DNA from 2 places in the Streptomyces angustmyceticus genome. Region 2 is predicted to be linked to the other one. Evidence: riboswitches for the same ligand, from Rfam matches in the RefSeq annotation. Region 2 holds a riboswitch; the other holds the start of a gene.
The links. A riboswitch is a leader RNA that binds a small molecule or an ion and turns the genes downstream of it on or off. The one in region 2 is predicted to bind glycine.
Positions count from the first base shown of each region.

Region 1: linked by a shared signal. The riboswitch ahead of gcvP (aminomethyl-transferring glycine dehydrogenase) and the one ahead of gcvT (glycine cleavage system aminomethyltransferase GcvT) in region 2 are both predicted to bind glycine.

Region 1 is NZ_CP082945.1:7,048,172-7,055,397, forward strand. It holds gene K7396_RS31495 (MerR family transcriptional regulator) at 1-359, shown strand, start outside; gene K7396_RS31500 (DNA polymerase IV) at 425-1,885, shown strand; gene K7396_RS31505 (PRC-barrel domain-containing protein) at 1,792-2,178, opposite strand; glycine riboswitch at 2,293-2,390, shown strand; glycine riboswitch at 2,391-2,517, shown strand; gene gcvP (aminomethyl-transferring glycine dehydrogenase) at 2,578-5,463, shown strand; gene K7396_RS31515 (DUF5999 family protein) at 5,546-5,740, opposite strand; gene K7396_RS31520 (hypothetical protein) at 6,056-6,640, opposite strand; gene K7396_RS31525 (glutamate-cysteine ligase family protein) at 7,208-7,226, shown strand, end outside.
Region 2 is NZ_CP082945.1:2,481,542-2,488,767, reverse strand. It holds gene gcvH (glycine cleavage system protein GcvH) at 1-326, opposite strand, end outside; gene gcvT (glycine cleavage system aminomethyltransferase GcvT) at 450-1,577, opposite strand; glycine riboswitch at 1,611-1,728, opposite strand; glycine riboswitch at 1,729-1,824, opposite strand; gene K7396_RS11190 (AAA family ATPase) at 2,084-2,770, shown strand; gene K7396_RS11185 (enhanced serine sensitivity protein SseB) at 2,862-3,656, shown strand; gene K7396_RS11180 (enhanced serine sensitivity protein SseB C-terminal domain-containing protein) at 3,719-4,519, shown strand; gene K7396_RS11175 (ABC transporter permease) at 4,927-5,925, shown strand; gene K7396_RS11170 (ABC transporter substrate-binding protein) at 6,039-7,226, shown strand, end outside.

The DNA.
Region 1 (7,226 bases), 4.6 Mb from region 2:
TCTACAGCTTCCGGGACGTCGTGGTCCTGAAGATCGTCAAGAGGCTGCTGGACACCGGGGTGTCGCTGCAGAACATCCGCACCGCGGTCCAGCACCTCCGGGCGCGCGGGCTGGCGGATCTGACCCGGATGACGCTCATGAGCGACGGCGCGACGGTCTACGAGTGCACCTCGCCCGACCAGGTCGTGGACCTGCTCCAGGGCGGCCAGGGCGTCTTCGGCATCGCTGTGGGCGTGGTGTGGCGGGACGTGGAGGGCGCGCTGTCACAGCTCCACGGGGAGCGTGTGGACACCGGCGAGACCCTCATCGGGAAGAACCCGCACGACGAACTGGCGCGGCGGCGCAACCGGGCGGGCTGAGTCCCGGCGGCCGCACCGGACCGGCACGGGGCCGATTGTCAGTGGCATGGGGCAGCATCGGAGATGTGAGACCCGCGCCGACGATCCTGCATCTCGACATGGATGCGTTCTTCGCGGCCGCCGAGCAGGCGGCCAAGCCGAGCCTCCGCGGCAAGCCCGTGGTGGTCGGCGGGATCGGCGTGCGCGGGGTGGTCTCCACGGCGTCGTACGAAGCCCGGGTGTTCGGTGTCCGCTCCGCGATGCCGACGGCCCAGGCGCGTCGGCTGTGCCCCAACGCCGCTTATCTCGCCCCGCGCTTCTCCTTGTACCGCCAGGTGAGTGAGGTGGTGATGGAGCTGCTGCACGCGCTGTCGCCGCTGGTGGAGCCGCTGAGTCTGGACGAGGCGTTCGTCGACCTGGAGGCGGGCGGGGTGCCGCCGCGAACGGCCGCGGCGCGGGCGGTGGGCGAGCAGCTGCGCCGTGACATCCGGTCCGCCACGGGTCTGACCGGCTCGGTGGGGCTGGCCGGCGCCAAGATGCTGGCGAAGATCGCGTCCGAGGCGGCCAAGCCGAACGGTCTGGTGGTGATCGAGCCCGGTACCGAGCGCGAGCTGCTGGGGCCGATGACGGTGCGGACGCTGCCGGGGGTGGGGCCCGCGACGGCCGAGACGCTGCGCCGGGCCGGGATCCACACCGTCGCGGAGACCGCGGAGGCCGGTGAGGCCGAGCTGGTGCGGCTGCTGGGCAGGGCGCACGGCGCCGGGCTGTACACGATGGCGCTGGGCCGCGACGACCGGCCGGTGGTGGCCGAGCGGGATGCGAAGTCCATCTCGGTCGAGGACACCTTCGAGGTGGATCTGACCGACCGGACGCGGGTGCGCGGCGAGGTGCTGCGGCTGGCCGACCGCTGCGTACAGCGGCTGCGGGCCGCCGGGCGCTCGGGGCGGACGGTGGTCATCAAGGTGCGCAACTACGACTTCTCGACGCTGACCCGCTCCGAGACGCTGCGCGGGCCGACCGACGACCCCGCGGTGATACGGGAGGCCGCTGTGCGGCTGCTGGAGACGGTGGACACCACCGGCGGGGTGCGGCTGCTGGGCGTGGGGGTCAGCGGGCTGGCCGACTTCACGCAGGAGGACCTGTTCGCCCAGGCGGCGACGGAGCGCGAGGCGGAGGAGGCCGAGAGGGCCGCGAAGGCGGCGGCGGAGCTGTCCGGTGGCGGGGCGGCGGCGCCGGAGGCCGAGGAGCGGCCGCGGCGCTGGGATCCGGGACGGGATGTGCTGCACGACGAGTACGGCGCGGGCTGGGTGCAGGGGAGCGGGGTGGGCAGGGTGACCGTACGCTTCGAAACGCCGTGGTCCGCACCGGGGAGGGTGCGGACCTTTGCTGTCGAGGATCCGGCACTGCGGCCGGGGGAGCCCCTGCCGCTGGTGGGCGGGGGGCCGGCGGACGGTCAGTCGTCCGAGCCGGCGATCTTGCCGAAGTCCTGGTCACCGGAGCCGGGGGAGGACACCGGGTCGGTCGGCGAGGAGATATCCAGTCGGTAGTGGTGGTAGAGCTGGAGTTCCTGCTCGGGGGAGAGATGGCGGCCGACGCCGAAGTCCGGCGCATCCTTGATCAGCTTGCGGTCGTAGGGGATGTGCAGCCCCTCGCCGACCATCTTGCTGGGTTCGAGGGGGACGAACGCGTCCCGGCTGAAGAGTCCGGTACGCACGGCCGCCCACTCCGGTTCCCCCGTCGCGTCGTCGAGGTAGACCTCGTCGATCGTGCCTATTTTGGCGCCATTACGGTCGAACGCTTTGCGGCCGATCAGGCTCCGGGGATCGATATCGGTTTGCACGGCCCCTCCAATTGGTCGCAACTGCCCTCTGACAACTACCAAACGGCACATTTCATGCCCTGGCCACTCGAAGGATCCTTCGAGTGCCGCGCTGGTAGGCTGGCCAATGGCCGCAGACCCCGTGCGGGAGAGTCCCTGATCGTTCGCGTTCAGGGCGCCGAAGGAGCAAATCCTCCCCGGAATCTCTCAGGCACACGTACCGCGTGGGCGAGGTCACTCTGGAAAGCAGGGCGGGCCGCGGAAGGCACAGCTCCGGGACCCCTCCTCACCGACGGTGAAAGCCGGGCCGCCTCGTGCGGGCCGGTGAAGCTCTCAGGTTGAGATGACAGAGGGGGAGGCCGTCCGGGCACCCGCGCCGTGGTGCCCCTCGTAGGTCGCGTGACCAGGAGGCCCCCGCAGATGACCACCAATCGCATCTCCTTGACCGAGCTGGAAAGCGGCACTCCCTTCGAGCACCGGCACATCGGTCCCGACCACGAGGCGCAGGCCAAGATGCTCGCGCACATCGGGTTCGGTTCGCTGGACGAGCTCACCGCCACCGCCGTGCCCGATGTGATCAAGAGCGCCGAGGCGCTCGGCCTGCCGCAGGCCCGTACCGAGGCCGAGGTGCTCCAGGAGCTGCACGGTCTCGCGGACCGCAACCAGGTGCTCGCGTCCATGATCGGACTCGGCTACTACGGCACGTTCACCCCGCCGGTGATCCTGCGCAACGTCATGGAGAACCCGGCCTGGTACACGGCGTACACGCCCTACCAGCCGGAGATCTCGCAGGGCCGCCTGGAGGCGCTGCTGAACTTCCAGACGATGGTCGCCGACCTGACCGGCCTGCCCACCTCCGGCTCCTCCCTGCTGGACGAGGGCACCGCGGCCGCCGAGGCGATGGCGCTTTCCCGGCGGGTCGGCAAGGTCAAGCAGGGCGTCTTCCTGGTCGACGCCGACTGTCTGCCGCAGACCATCGCCGTGATCGAGACCCGTGCGGAGCCCACCGGCGTCGAGGTCGTGGTCGCCGACCTGTCGGACGGCATCCCGGCCGAGGTCGCCGAGCGCGGGATCTTCGGTGTGCTGCTGCAGTACCCGGGCGCCTCCGGTGCGGTCCGCGACCCGCGCGCGCTCATCGAGCAGGCCCACGAGCTGGGCGCGGTCGTCACCGTCGCCGCCGACCTGCTCGCCCTGACGCTGCTGACCTCGCCCGGCGAGCTCGGCGCGGACATCGCCGTAGGCACCACCCAGCGCTTCGGCGTCCCGATGGGCTTCGGCGGGCCGCACGCCGGCTTCATGGCCGTCCGCGACCAGTTCGCCCGCAGCCTGCCGGGACGCCTGGTCGGCGTCTCCGTCGACGCCGACGGCAACAAGGCCTACCGCCTCGCGCTGCAGACCCGCGAGCAGCACATCCGCCGGGAGAAGGCCACCAGCAACATCTGCACCGCGCAGGTGCTGCTCGCCGTCATGGCCGGCATGTACGCGGTCTACCACGGCCCCGAGGGTCTGCGGACCATCGCCCGGCGCACCCACCGCTACGCCGCGGTCCTCGCCGAGGGCCTGCGGGCCGGCGGGGTCGAGATCGTGCACGACGCGTACTTCGACACGCTGACCGCGCGGGTGCCCGGCCGGGCCGCCGAGGTCGTCGCCGCCGCCCGCGAGGCCGGGGTCAACCTCCGGCAGGTCGACGCCGACCTCGTCGGCATCGCGTGCGACGAGACCACCGGACGGGCGCAGCTGGCCGGCGTCTGGGGCGCCTTCGGGGTGCACGGCGACGTCGAGCAGCTGGACGCGGCCGCCGCCGAGGCGCTGCCCGAGGCCCTGCGGCGCAGCGACGACTACCTCGCCCACCCGGTCTTCCACCAGTACCGCTCCGAGACCGCGATGCTGCGCTACCTGCGCACCCTCGCGGACAAGGACTACGCGCTGGACCGCGGCATGATCCCGCTCGGCTCCTGCACCATGAAGCTGAACGCGACCACCGAGATGGAGCCGGTCACCTGGCCCGCGTTCGGCCAGCTGCACCCCTTCGCGCCGGCCGCCCAGGCCCAGGGCTACCTCACGCTGATCCAGGAGCTGGAGGAGCGGCTGGCCACCGTCACCGGCTACGACAAGGTCTCCATCCAGCCCAACGCCGGATCGCAGGGCGAGCTGGCCGGTCTGCTGGCGGTGCGTGCCTACCACCGTGCCAACGGCGACGAGCAGCGCACGGTCTGCCTGATCCCGTCCTCCGCGCACGGCACCAACGCCGCCAGCGCGGTGATGGCCGGGATGAAGGTCGTCGTCGTCAAGACCGGCGAGGACGGCGAGGTCGACGCCGACGACCTGCACGCCAAGATCGAGAAGCACCGTGACGAGCTCGCGGTCCTGATGGTCACCTACCCCTCGACGCACGGCGTGTTCGAGGAGCACATCACCGAGATCTGCGCGGCGGTGCACGACGCCGGCGGCCAGGTCTATGTCGACGGCGCCAACCTCAACGCCCTGGTCGGCCTCGCCGAGCCCGGCAAGTTCGGTGGCGACGTCTCGCACCTCAACCTGCACAAGACGTTCTGCATCCCGCACGGCGGCGGTGGCCCGGGTGTCGGCCCGGTCGGCGTGCGCGCCCACCTGGCGCCGTACCTGCCCAACCACCCGCTGCAGCCGGGCGCGGGCCCCGAGACGGGCGTGGGCCCGATCTCCGCCGCCCCCTGGGGCTCGGCCGGCATCCTGCCGATCTCCTGGGCGTACGTCCGCCTGATGGGCGGCGAGGGCCTCAAGCGCGCCACCCAGGTGGCGGTGCTGAGCGCCAACTACATCGCCAAGCGCCTGGAGCCGCACTACCCGGTGCTCTACACCGGCCCCGGCGGCCTGGTCGCCCACGAGTGCATCATCGACGTCCGGCCGCTGACCAAGGCGACCGGCGTGAGCATCGACGACGTCGCCAAGCGGCTCATCGACTACGGCTTCCACGCGCCGACGATGTCGTTCCCGGTGGCCGGCACGCTGATGATCGAGCCGACCGAGAGCGAGGACCTCGGCGAGCTGGACCGGTTCTGCGACGCGATGATCGCCATCCGTGCGGAAATCGAGAAGGTCGGCACGGGGGAGTGGGACAAGGACGACAACCCGCTGCGCAACGCCCCGCACACCGCGGCCGCGCTCGGTGGCGACTGGTCGCACCCGTACACCCGCGAGGAGGCGGTCTTCCCGTCCGGCGTCGAGGCCGCGGAGAAGTACTGGCCGCCGGTGCGCCGGATCGACGGTGCCTTCGGCGACCGTAACCTCGTCTGCTCCTGCCCGCCGCTGGACGCCTACGACAACTGAGTCACGGCAGCGGACCCACCGCAACAGTCAAGGGCCCTCGGCAGATCTGCCGGGGGCCCTGTGGTGCGTGCCGCGCTCGGGGTCAGGCGGCGGCGGTGGCGCGAGCGCGGTGCGGGGCGATGACCTGCCCGTCCGGCAGCAGCTCGCCGGTGTCCTCGAAGAGCAGGACGCCGTTGCAGAGCAGGCTCCAGCCCTGTTCCGGGTGGTGCGCCACCAGGTGGGCGGCCTCCCGGTCGGAGGAGTCAGCTGACGGGCATGGCGGTTGGTGCTGGCACATGGAAGTTGTCTTTCGCTGCGGTGTGGTGAACGTCGTCGTGCGGCTCGATGAGGTGTTCATGGCCGCTCCCCCGTTTCGGTCGGTGGGTCCCAGTGTTGCCCCACGGAGAGGATTCCGCAGGGATTTCGCAGCAGCGGTACTCACTCGATACGGACGCGTCACCCATGCGGGCGGTTGCTCCCAATTGCACTCCTCCCCAAGAGGGTTGGGAGTGGTAACCACGGACTAGCCCGCGTGGGTGAGCGCGACAGAGCGCCCCGTGGCCGGACGGGGCCGCGGGGCATGCTCGTGCGGGAAACGGAGCGGTGCGCCGGTTCAGGCGGGTTCGGCGAGGAGCGGGGTCGCCGGGGTGAGGCGGAGGGTGAGCCGGGGGAGCAGGTCGGCGATGCGCTGCGGACGGTGCGCGGCGATCCCCGGCGGGGCGGGCGCCAGCGGTATCAGCAGGTCACCGGGCGCGGGCAGCCCTTCGGCGCCGTCGGAGGCGGTGTCGTGGTGCAGCCACAGGGTGAGCATGTACAGCTCGGGCACGGACAGCAGCCGCGGCTGGCAGGGCGTGGCGAGTGCCTCGGCCTGCGCCAGGGCCTGCTCGGTCGCGGCGACGTAGGGGCCGCCGCAGAACCGGGCGAAGGCCCAGCCGTCCGCGGTGAGCATCGCCTCGGCGGTCGCCACGGCACGCTCCCCGCCGCGGACCAGGAAACGCCAGCCGGTCAGCCGGGTCTGCGGCATGCCCCCGCTGACGTCGTCCCAGACGTGCACGGGCAGCGCGTGGTCGGGGCTGAGCGGACCCTGATGGGCGCGCAGCGCGGGGACCGGGGCCTCGCGGACCGCGGTGGGCGAGCCGAGAGCGGCGAGCACGCTGCGCAGGGCAGGCGCGGGGGCAGGGGGAAGGTGCAGCGGCATGGTGGGTCGCCTCTCACTTCGGAGACACGGTGGAGCGTGGCAGGTGCAAACGACGCTGTCTGCGTGCGGGGTCAGAGCGTGGCCGGCCGGGGCTGCGGCCCGGCGAGGTCAGTCGCTGTGCCCCCGTGCCGGTGAGCGCACCGGGACGCGGGGCGCCAAGTCTCTGCCTCGTAAGCGGAGTTTATACGACGTATGTTCCGAAAGTGTTTCGGCTACCGGCCTTGCGGATTTCCGGCAAGAGGAAAACCAGACCCTTGCGCGAGGTGCTTTATGACGCTTTGTGCAATGTCTTTACGCCGCCACCTCGCATTGCCGCCGTGGCGCGGTAGGCCGGATCTCGCCGGTGATTCCCGCGACGGAAATGCGGAAGGCCGGCGCCATGGAGATATGCCGATGGCGAGTGCCGGAGGCCGGACCACTTCGAGCCTATCGGTACCGGAGTGCCCGCGCGGCGTTATCGATCAGATTGCCGGGGCATCATCGACCGTAGCGTGAGCCCCGGTGGAGTCGGGGAAGGCCCCAAGCGGCCCGTGGCCGCGGGTCGTTCACTCGAGGAGGGACCCGTCGATGGGGGAGAAGGTCGCCG
Region 2 (7,226 bases):
TCACCGCTGATCTTCACCTTGAACAGCCACCCGCCCTCGAACGGGGCGGAGTTCACCAGCGAGGGGTCGTTGACGACGTCCTCGTTGACCTCGGTGATCTCACCGTCGACGGGCGAGTAGAGGTCGCTGACCGACTTGGTCGACTCCAGCTCGCCGCAGGTCTCGCCCGCCGCGACGGTGGCACCGACCTCGGGGAGCTGCACGTAGACGACGTCGCCGAGCGCGTTGGCCGCGTGCTCGGTGATGCCGACCGTCGAGACGCCGTCCTCGGCGCCCGACAGCCACTCGTGCTCCTTGCTGTAGCGCAGCTGCTGGGGGTTGCTCATGGCTCGATTCTCCTGTACGCGAGGGTGTGATCGTGAAGGGGGTCGCCCCTGGCGGAGCCGGGGGAGGTTCGTGCACGGTGCGGCGCGGGGGCGCGCCGCGGCCGTGTCTGCCGCCGTGAGCCCTTACTTCTGCCGCTTGTAGAACGGCAGCGCGGTGACCTCGTACGGCTCATGGCTTCCACGGATGTCCACGCAGACACCCTCGGTGCCCGGTGTGGCGTAGGCGGCGTCGACATAGGCGATGGCGACGGGCTTGCCGAGCGTGGGGGAGGGGGCCCCGGAGGTGACCTCGCCGATGACCGTGCCGTCGGCCGTGACGACCGGGTAGCCGGCGCGCGGGACCCGGCGGCCCTCGGCGATCAGGCCGACCAGCTTGCGCGGCGGGTTCGCCTCGGCCCGCTCGGCGGCGGCCGCCAGCGCGGCACGGCCGACGAAGTCGCCGTCGTTGGTCGTCTTCTCGAACTTCACGACCCGGCCCAGGCCCGCGTCGAACGGGGTGGTCGCGGTGGTCAGCTCGTGCCCGTACAGCGGCATGCCCGCCTCCAGGCGCAGGGTGTCGCGGCAGGACAGGCCGCAGGGCACCAGGCCGGCGTCCTGGCCGGCCTCGGTCAGCGCCTCCCAGAGGGCGACCGCGTCGGCGGGCCGGACGAACAGCTCGAAGCCGTCCTCGCCGGTGTAGCCGGTACGGGCGATCAGCGCCTCGACGCCGGCGACGGTGCCGGGCAGGCCGGCGTAGTACTTCAGGCCGTCCAGGTCCGCGTCGGTGACCTTCTTGAGGATGCCGGGGGACTCCGGGCCCTGCACCGCGAGCAGCGCGTAGGCGTCCCGGTCGTCGCGGATCGCGGCGTCGAAGCCGCCGGCGCGGGCGGTCAGCGCGTCCAGCACCACCTGGGCGTTGGAGGCGTTGGCGACGACCATGTACTCCTGGTCGGCGAGGCGGTAGACGATCAGGTCGTCGAGGATGCCGCCCCCGGCCTCGCAGATCATGGTGTAGCGGGCGCGGCCGGTCCTGACCCCGCCGATGTTGCCGACCAGTGCGTAGTCGAGGAGGTCGGCGGCCTGCGGGCCGGTGACGGTGATCTCGCCCATGTGGGAGAGGTCGAAGAGGCCGGCGCGGGTGCGGACGGCGACATGCTCGTCCCGCTCGCTGCTGTAGCGCAGCGGCATGTCCCAGCCGGCGAAGTCGGTCATGGTGGCGCCGAGCGCGCGATGGGTGGCGTCCAGCGCGGTACGGCGGGGGGCATCAGTCATGGTTCTGGGCTCCCAGGCATGGGTGAGAGGACATTCTCCCCATCTGTCATCGGAACCTGAGAGGTTCACCGGGATCCCGCGAACGGACCCGGTTTGCACCTTGGGTGGAGCCGCCCCGTGCGCCGGGCGTCGGCTCGCTTTTCAGATCTGCCTCGCCCGCGCGGTATAGGGGCCTGAGAGATTCAAGGGAGGACTTGCTCCTTCGGCGCCCCGCCATGGCGGCCGGGGACTCTCCCGCGCGGGTTCAAGCGGCCGGTATGGAGTTGGCGGTGCACGGGTGAGCTGTGATGTGCACGTGGCGGCCACATCATTACACGGGATCGCCCGATAGAGGAGCCCCGGCCGTCACCCCGCCCGTGACGTGGGCGGATCGGACAATCACCTTGATGGGCATTACCTTTTCTTGACACTCTGCGGGTAGGGGACGGACTCGAACCGGAACAGAACCGGACGGGGAGGACGATCGCGTGCACAGTGAAGCGGCATTCGGGGCCACTTCCGGGGTCGTGCCTCCGGCCGTCGCGCCGGCGGCGCCGCCCGCCGCCGTGCCCCGGGCGGGCCGGACGCCGCGGCGCGCCGTCCGGCCGGGGCGTGGCGCCGCCGTCGTGGACCTGCGGGGCCCGGGGCGGCCGGCGGGCGCCGCCGAGCTGCGCTTCCCGGCCGGCGACCTGGTGGTGGTCTCCGGGCTGCCGGGCAGCGGCAAGAGCACCCTCATGCACCGCGTCGTGCCGCCGCTGGACGCCCGCGGCGCCGCGGTGCACCGCATCGATTCGCAGGACGTCCGCGAGCGCTGGGAGCACGGCAGGCTGCGCCGGCTGCCCTACGCGCTCTACCGCCCGCTGGTCCGCGCCGCCCACTACCTGACGCTGGGCCGTGCGCTGCGCTCCGGCGGGAGCGTGGTGGTGCACGACTGCGGCACCCTGGCGTGGGTGCGCGGCTGGATCGCGCGGTCGGCTGTGCGCGGCGGGCGCGGGCTGCATCTGGTGCTGCTCGACGTGCCGCCCGAGGTGGCCCGCTCCGGCCAGGAGTCGCGCGGGCGCGGCGTGTCGGGGTACGCCTTCGCGCGCCACCGCAGGGCGGTGGGCCGGCTGGTCCGCGCGGCGGAGTCGGCGCGGCTGCCGAAGGGGGTCGGCTCGGCCGTGCTGCTCGACCGGCGGTCGGCGGGCGCACTGGAGACGGTGCGCTTCGACTGAGCGGAGCGGACCGTGCCCCGCGGGTTGCCCGGCGCGCCTTCTCGTCTAGGGTCTTTGGCCAGATGGCGCGGTTTGGAACGGGTGGATACACATGACATTGCCGGAGCAGGGGATACCGCAGCTGGCGTGGCCGGCGAACGAACTCGAAGAGGTGCTGGCCGTGTCGGTCGGGCATCCGGGCGCCGGTGGCCGGATCGTCGAGGTGCTGGGCCGCAGCCGGGTGTGGGTGCCGCTGCCCAACGGCGGCGGCCCGGAGAGCGCGGGCCCCGGCGCCCGCGGCCTCGACCTGCCGACCGTCGAGCTCGGCGGCGCGGCCTACGTCCCGGTCTACAGCTCCGAGCAGGAGTTCCTGCGGACGGTCGGCTCGCACATGTCCTTCACCGTCGCCCCGGCCCGGGAGTTCGCCCGCGGGCTGCCGCCGCACATCGGCATCGCGGTCAACCCCGACGGCACGATAGGTGTCCCGCTGCCGCCGCCCGCGGTGGCCGAACTGTGCCGTGAGCGCCACGAGGCGGCCGGTGTGCCCAGCGGCGGCCGGGTGCGGCTCTTCGAGCCGGACTGGCAGGACGAGCCGGTGGACTTCCTGGCCGCCGCCGGACTGGAGTTCTCCGCCGCCGGAATTGTCCTGACCGCCCGGCGTGCCCTGGCAAGTGTCGAGGGCGACACGCCCGCGCTGTTCATCGGTGTCCAGCTCGCCGCCGACCCCGCGGCACTGCACGACGGCACCGCCCGCGAGGCGGTACTGTCAGCCCTCGGACGTGCGCTCGGTGCCGTACCGGTGCCCTGGCCCGTACAGCTCGTCATGCTCGACCTCGCCCAGGGCGACCCGGTCGGCGCCTGGATGCTGGAGCGTGTGCGGCCCTTCTACGCCCGGGACCACTCGTAAGCTGGACGGATGACGGGGCGGGCGCACCCACACGTGCCCTGCTGACAGAAGGGACGGACCACGTGAGCGCGGGTGCGCATCAGGGGCCGGCGGCGGCCGGAGCGCTGGAGCAACTGCTCCAGCAGGTCTCGCCCGGCCGTTACGACGCCTATGAGGCGCTGCTGCACGCGCTCGCCGCGGGCCAGGTCTGGATGCTGCTGTGGCACGGCCGGGCCGGAATGCCCGACGCGCAGTACGGGAACATGGAGGTCGAGGGCCTCGGCTACGCGCCGTGCGTGACCTCGGCCCCCGAACTCGCCGCCTCCGGCTGGAACCGCGACCACGAGGTCGTCACGGGTCCGGAGATCGCCGCCGCGCTCTTCCCCGACCGCTGGGGCCTGTGGCTCAATCCGCACGCCCCCGGCGGCGGCGTCGGCATCCCGTGGCTGGATCTGCGCCGGATCGCCGGAGGTCTGGACCGGCTGCCCGCCGGTCCGCTGCGGATCTCGGAACCGGTCATCGACATCCCGCAGTTCTACGCGCTGCTCGCCCAGAACGCCCACCGCACGCCCGCCGTCCGGTCGCTGCGCCGGGCGTGGGTGCAGCCGGCGCTCGGCGCCCCTTATCTGGCGATCGGTCTGGATCTGTACGACACCGGCCAGCAAGCGGTGGATTCGGTGCGGTTGATGATCCAGCAGTCGATCGGCGCGGTGCCGGACGGCCTGCCCGTCTCCACGGTCGCGATGAACGACGAGTACGACCCGGTCGGCATGTGGATGCGGGCGTCCACGCGCCCCTTCTTCGACCGTGACGGCTACGTCCAGCCGCCCGGCCAGCCGGCCCCCGCGCCGTCGTACGGCTACGGCTACCCGCGCCCCTACTGACCCCCGCCCGGCGTCCGGGAGTGCCGGCCGGACGCCGGTCCTGGGGTGAAATCCCCCTGTATTCCCCGTGGTTGAGGACCCCTCCCGCGGAAGGCCGCCCCGCTCAGGCCGAACTCCTGTCCGTATAACGGAATGCCGTGGGGCGCATCACAGTTGCGCATCCTTTCCCCGCCAGGACTGGTGACTGATCGGGAAAGGGATGAAGACTCCGGAAACAACAGGGCCTCGGTCCTATGTACGAGCGTCATCCCCGTACGGCGTCGCGTGAGCCTCTGGATCTTCCACCGTGCGAACTTCCGCGATGCCCGCAGGACTTGCACCGAACTTGCACCACTGATGTGAACCAGGCCGCAATCCGCGGCGGGCAGGGGGCCGGCCGCCGTCGGCCGAGAGGGGTCAAGGGCACTGTGACCGCACCGATCGAGACCACCGGGGCGGCTGCCGAGGCGCAGCCGGAAGCGGTGCTGAAGGGCGTCGAGGCACGGCGGATCGAGGGGCGTTCGCTCGGTCAGATCGCATGGCTGCGCTTCCGGCGCGACAAGGTCGCGGTGGCCGGTGCCATCGTTGTCATCCTGCTGATCGCCGTCGCGGCGCTCTCCCGTCCGATCCAGGCCCTGCTGGGGCTGGACCCGAACAGCCCCAACCAGTCGCTGATCGACCCCAACACCACGCTCCCCAAGGGCGACCTCGGCGGCATGAGCGGGGACCATCCCCTGGGCGTGGACCCGAAGTTCGGGCGCGACCTGCTCGCCCGGATCCTGGAGGGCTCCTGGGTGTCGCTGATCGTGGCCTTCGGCGCGACGCTGCTGTCGGTGGCCATCGGCACCGTGCTCGGTGTGGTCGCCGGGTTCTACCGCGGGCGGGTGGACGCGTTCATCAGCCGGATGATGGACGTCTTCCTGGCCTTCCCGCTGCTGCTGTTCGCCATCGCGATCTCCGCCTCGCTGCAGGGCGGCGCCTTCGGTATGGAGGGCCTGCCGCTGCACATCTCGGTGCTGATCTTCGTGATCGGCTTCTTCAACTGGCCGTACATGGGCCGGATCGTGCGCGCGCAGACCCTGTCGCTGCGCGAGCGCGAGTTCGTGGACGCCGCCCGCGGCATGGGTGCGCGCGGGCCGTTCATCCTCTTCCGGGAGCTGCTGCCCAACCTGGTGGGGCCGATCATCGTCTACTCGACGCTGCTGATCCCCTCCAACATCCTCTTCGAGGCGGCGCTGAGCTTCCTGGGCGTCGGTATCCAGCCGCCCCAGGCGTCCTGGGGCGGCATGCTCAACCAGGCGGTCAAGTACTACGAGGTCGATCCCCAATACATGATCGTCCCCGGCCTCGCGATCTTCGTCACCGTGCTCGCGTTCAACCTGCTCGGCGACGGACTGAGGGACGCGCTGGACCCGCGCAGCCGCTGACGGCGCCGCCGGCGCCCGCTGCGGCGGCCACCGCGTTCCTGCTCTTCCGCGTTACCGCGTTTCCGTATTTCGAGGATTGACGTTTTCGACGAACGAAGGGGACACCGACCATCATGCGAAGGTCAGTTCCGGTCGCGGCTGTCGCGGCCATCACCAGTGCGGGCCTTTTGCTGGCCGGCTGCAGCGGGGGCAAGGGCTCCTCGGAGGGCTCGGGCGAGGCGAACGCCGCCACCAAGGGCATCGTCAACGCCTCGGACGCGAAGGGCGGCACGGTCACCTACGCGATCAGCGACGCCCCCGAGTCGTTCGACCCGGGCAACACGTACTACGCCTTCATCTACAACTTCAGCCGCCTCTACGCGCGCCCGCTGACCACCTTCAAGCCGGGGCCGGGCGCCAAGGGCAACGAGCTGACCCCGGACCTCGCCGAGTCGATGGGCAAGCCCAGCGACGGCGGCAAGACCTGGACGTACAAGATCCGCAAGGGCGTCAAGTACGACGACGGCTCCACGGTCACCTCGCAGGACGTCAAGTACGCGGTCGAGCGCAGCAACTTCGCGCGCGACACCCTCTCGCTGGGCCCGAACTACTTCCAGCAGTTCCTCAAGGACAACGACGGCGGCTACAAGGGTCCCTACAAGGACAAGAGCAAGGCCGGTCTGAAGTCCATCGAGACGCCGGACGACCAGACGATCGTCTTCCACCTCAAGCAGCCGTTCGCCGAGTTCGACTACCTGGTCAGCGCCCCGCAGACCGCTCCGGTCCCGCAGGCCAAGGACAAGGGCGCGGACTACACCAAGTCCGTGCTGTCCACCGGCTCGTACAAGTTCGAGAGCTACCAGGAGGGCAAGAAGCTCACCCTGGTCCGCAACCCGCAGTGGTCCGCGAAGACCGACCCGCTGCGCAAGCAGCTGCCGGACAAGATCGTCCTGAACCTCAAGGTCGCCCAGTCCACGATCGACAAGGACCTCCAGTCCGGCAACACCCTGGTGGACCTGGCAGGACGCGGTGTCGACGGGCAGACGCAGGCCCAGCTCCTGACCGACCCCAAGGAGAAGGGCAACACCGACAACGCCCTCGGCCAGCGCCTGGTCTACACGGCGATCAACACCAAGGTGAAGCCGTTCGACAACGTCGAGTGCCGCAAGGCCGTCGAGTACGCCATCGACAAGAAGGCCGTGCAGACCTCGCTCGGCGGCCCGATCCGCGGTGAGCTGGCCTCCACGGTCCTGCCGACCGACATCGAGGGCTACCAGAAGTACGACCTGTACCCGCAGAAGTACGACGGCGACAAGCTGGAC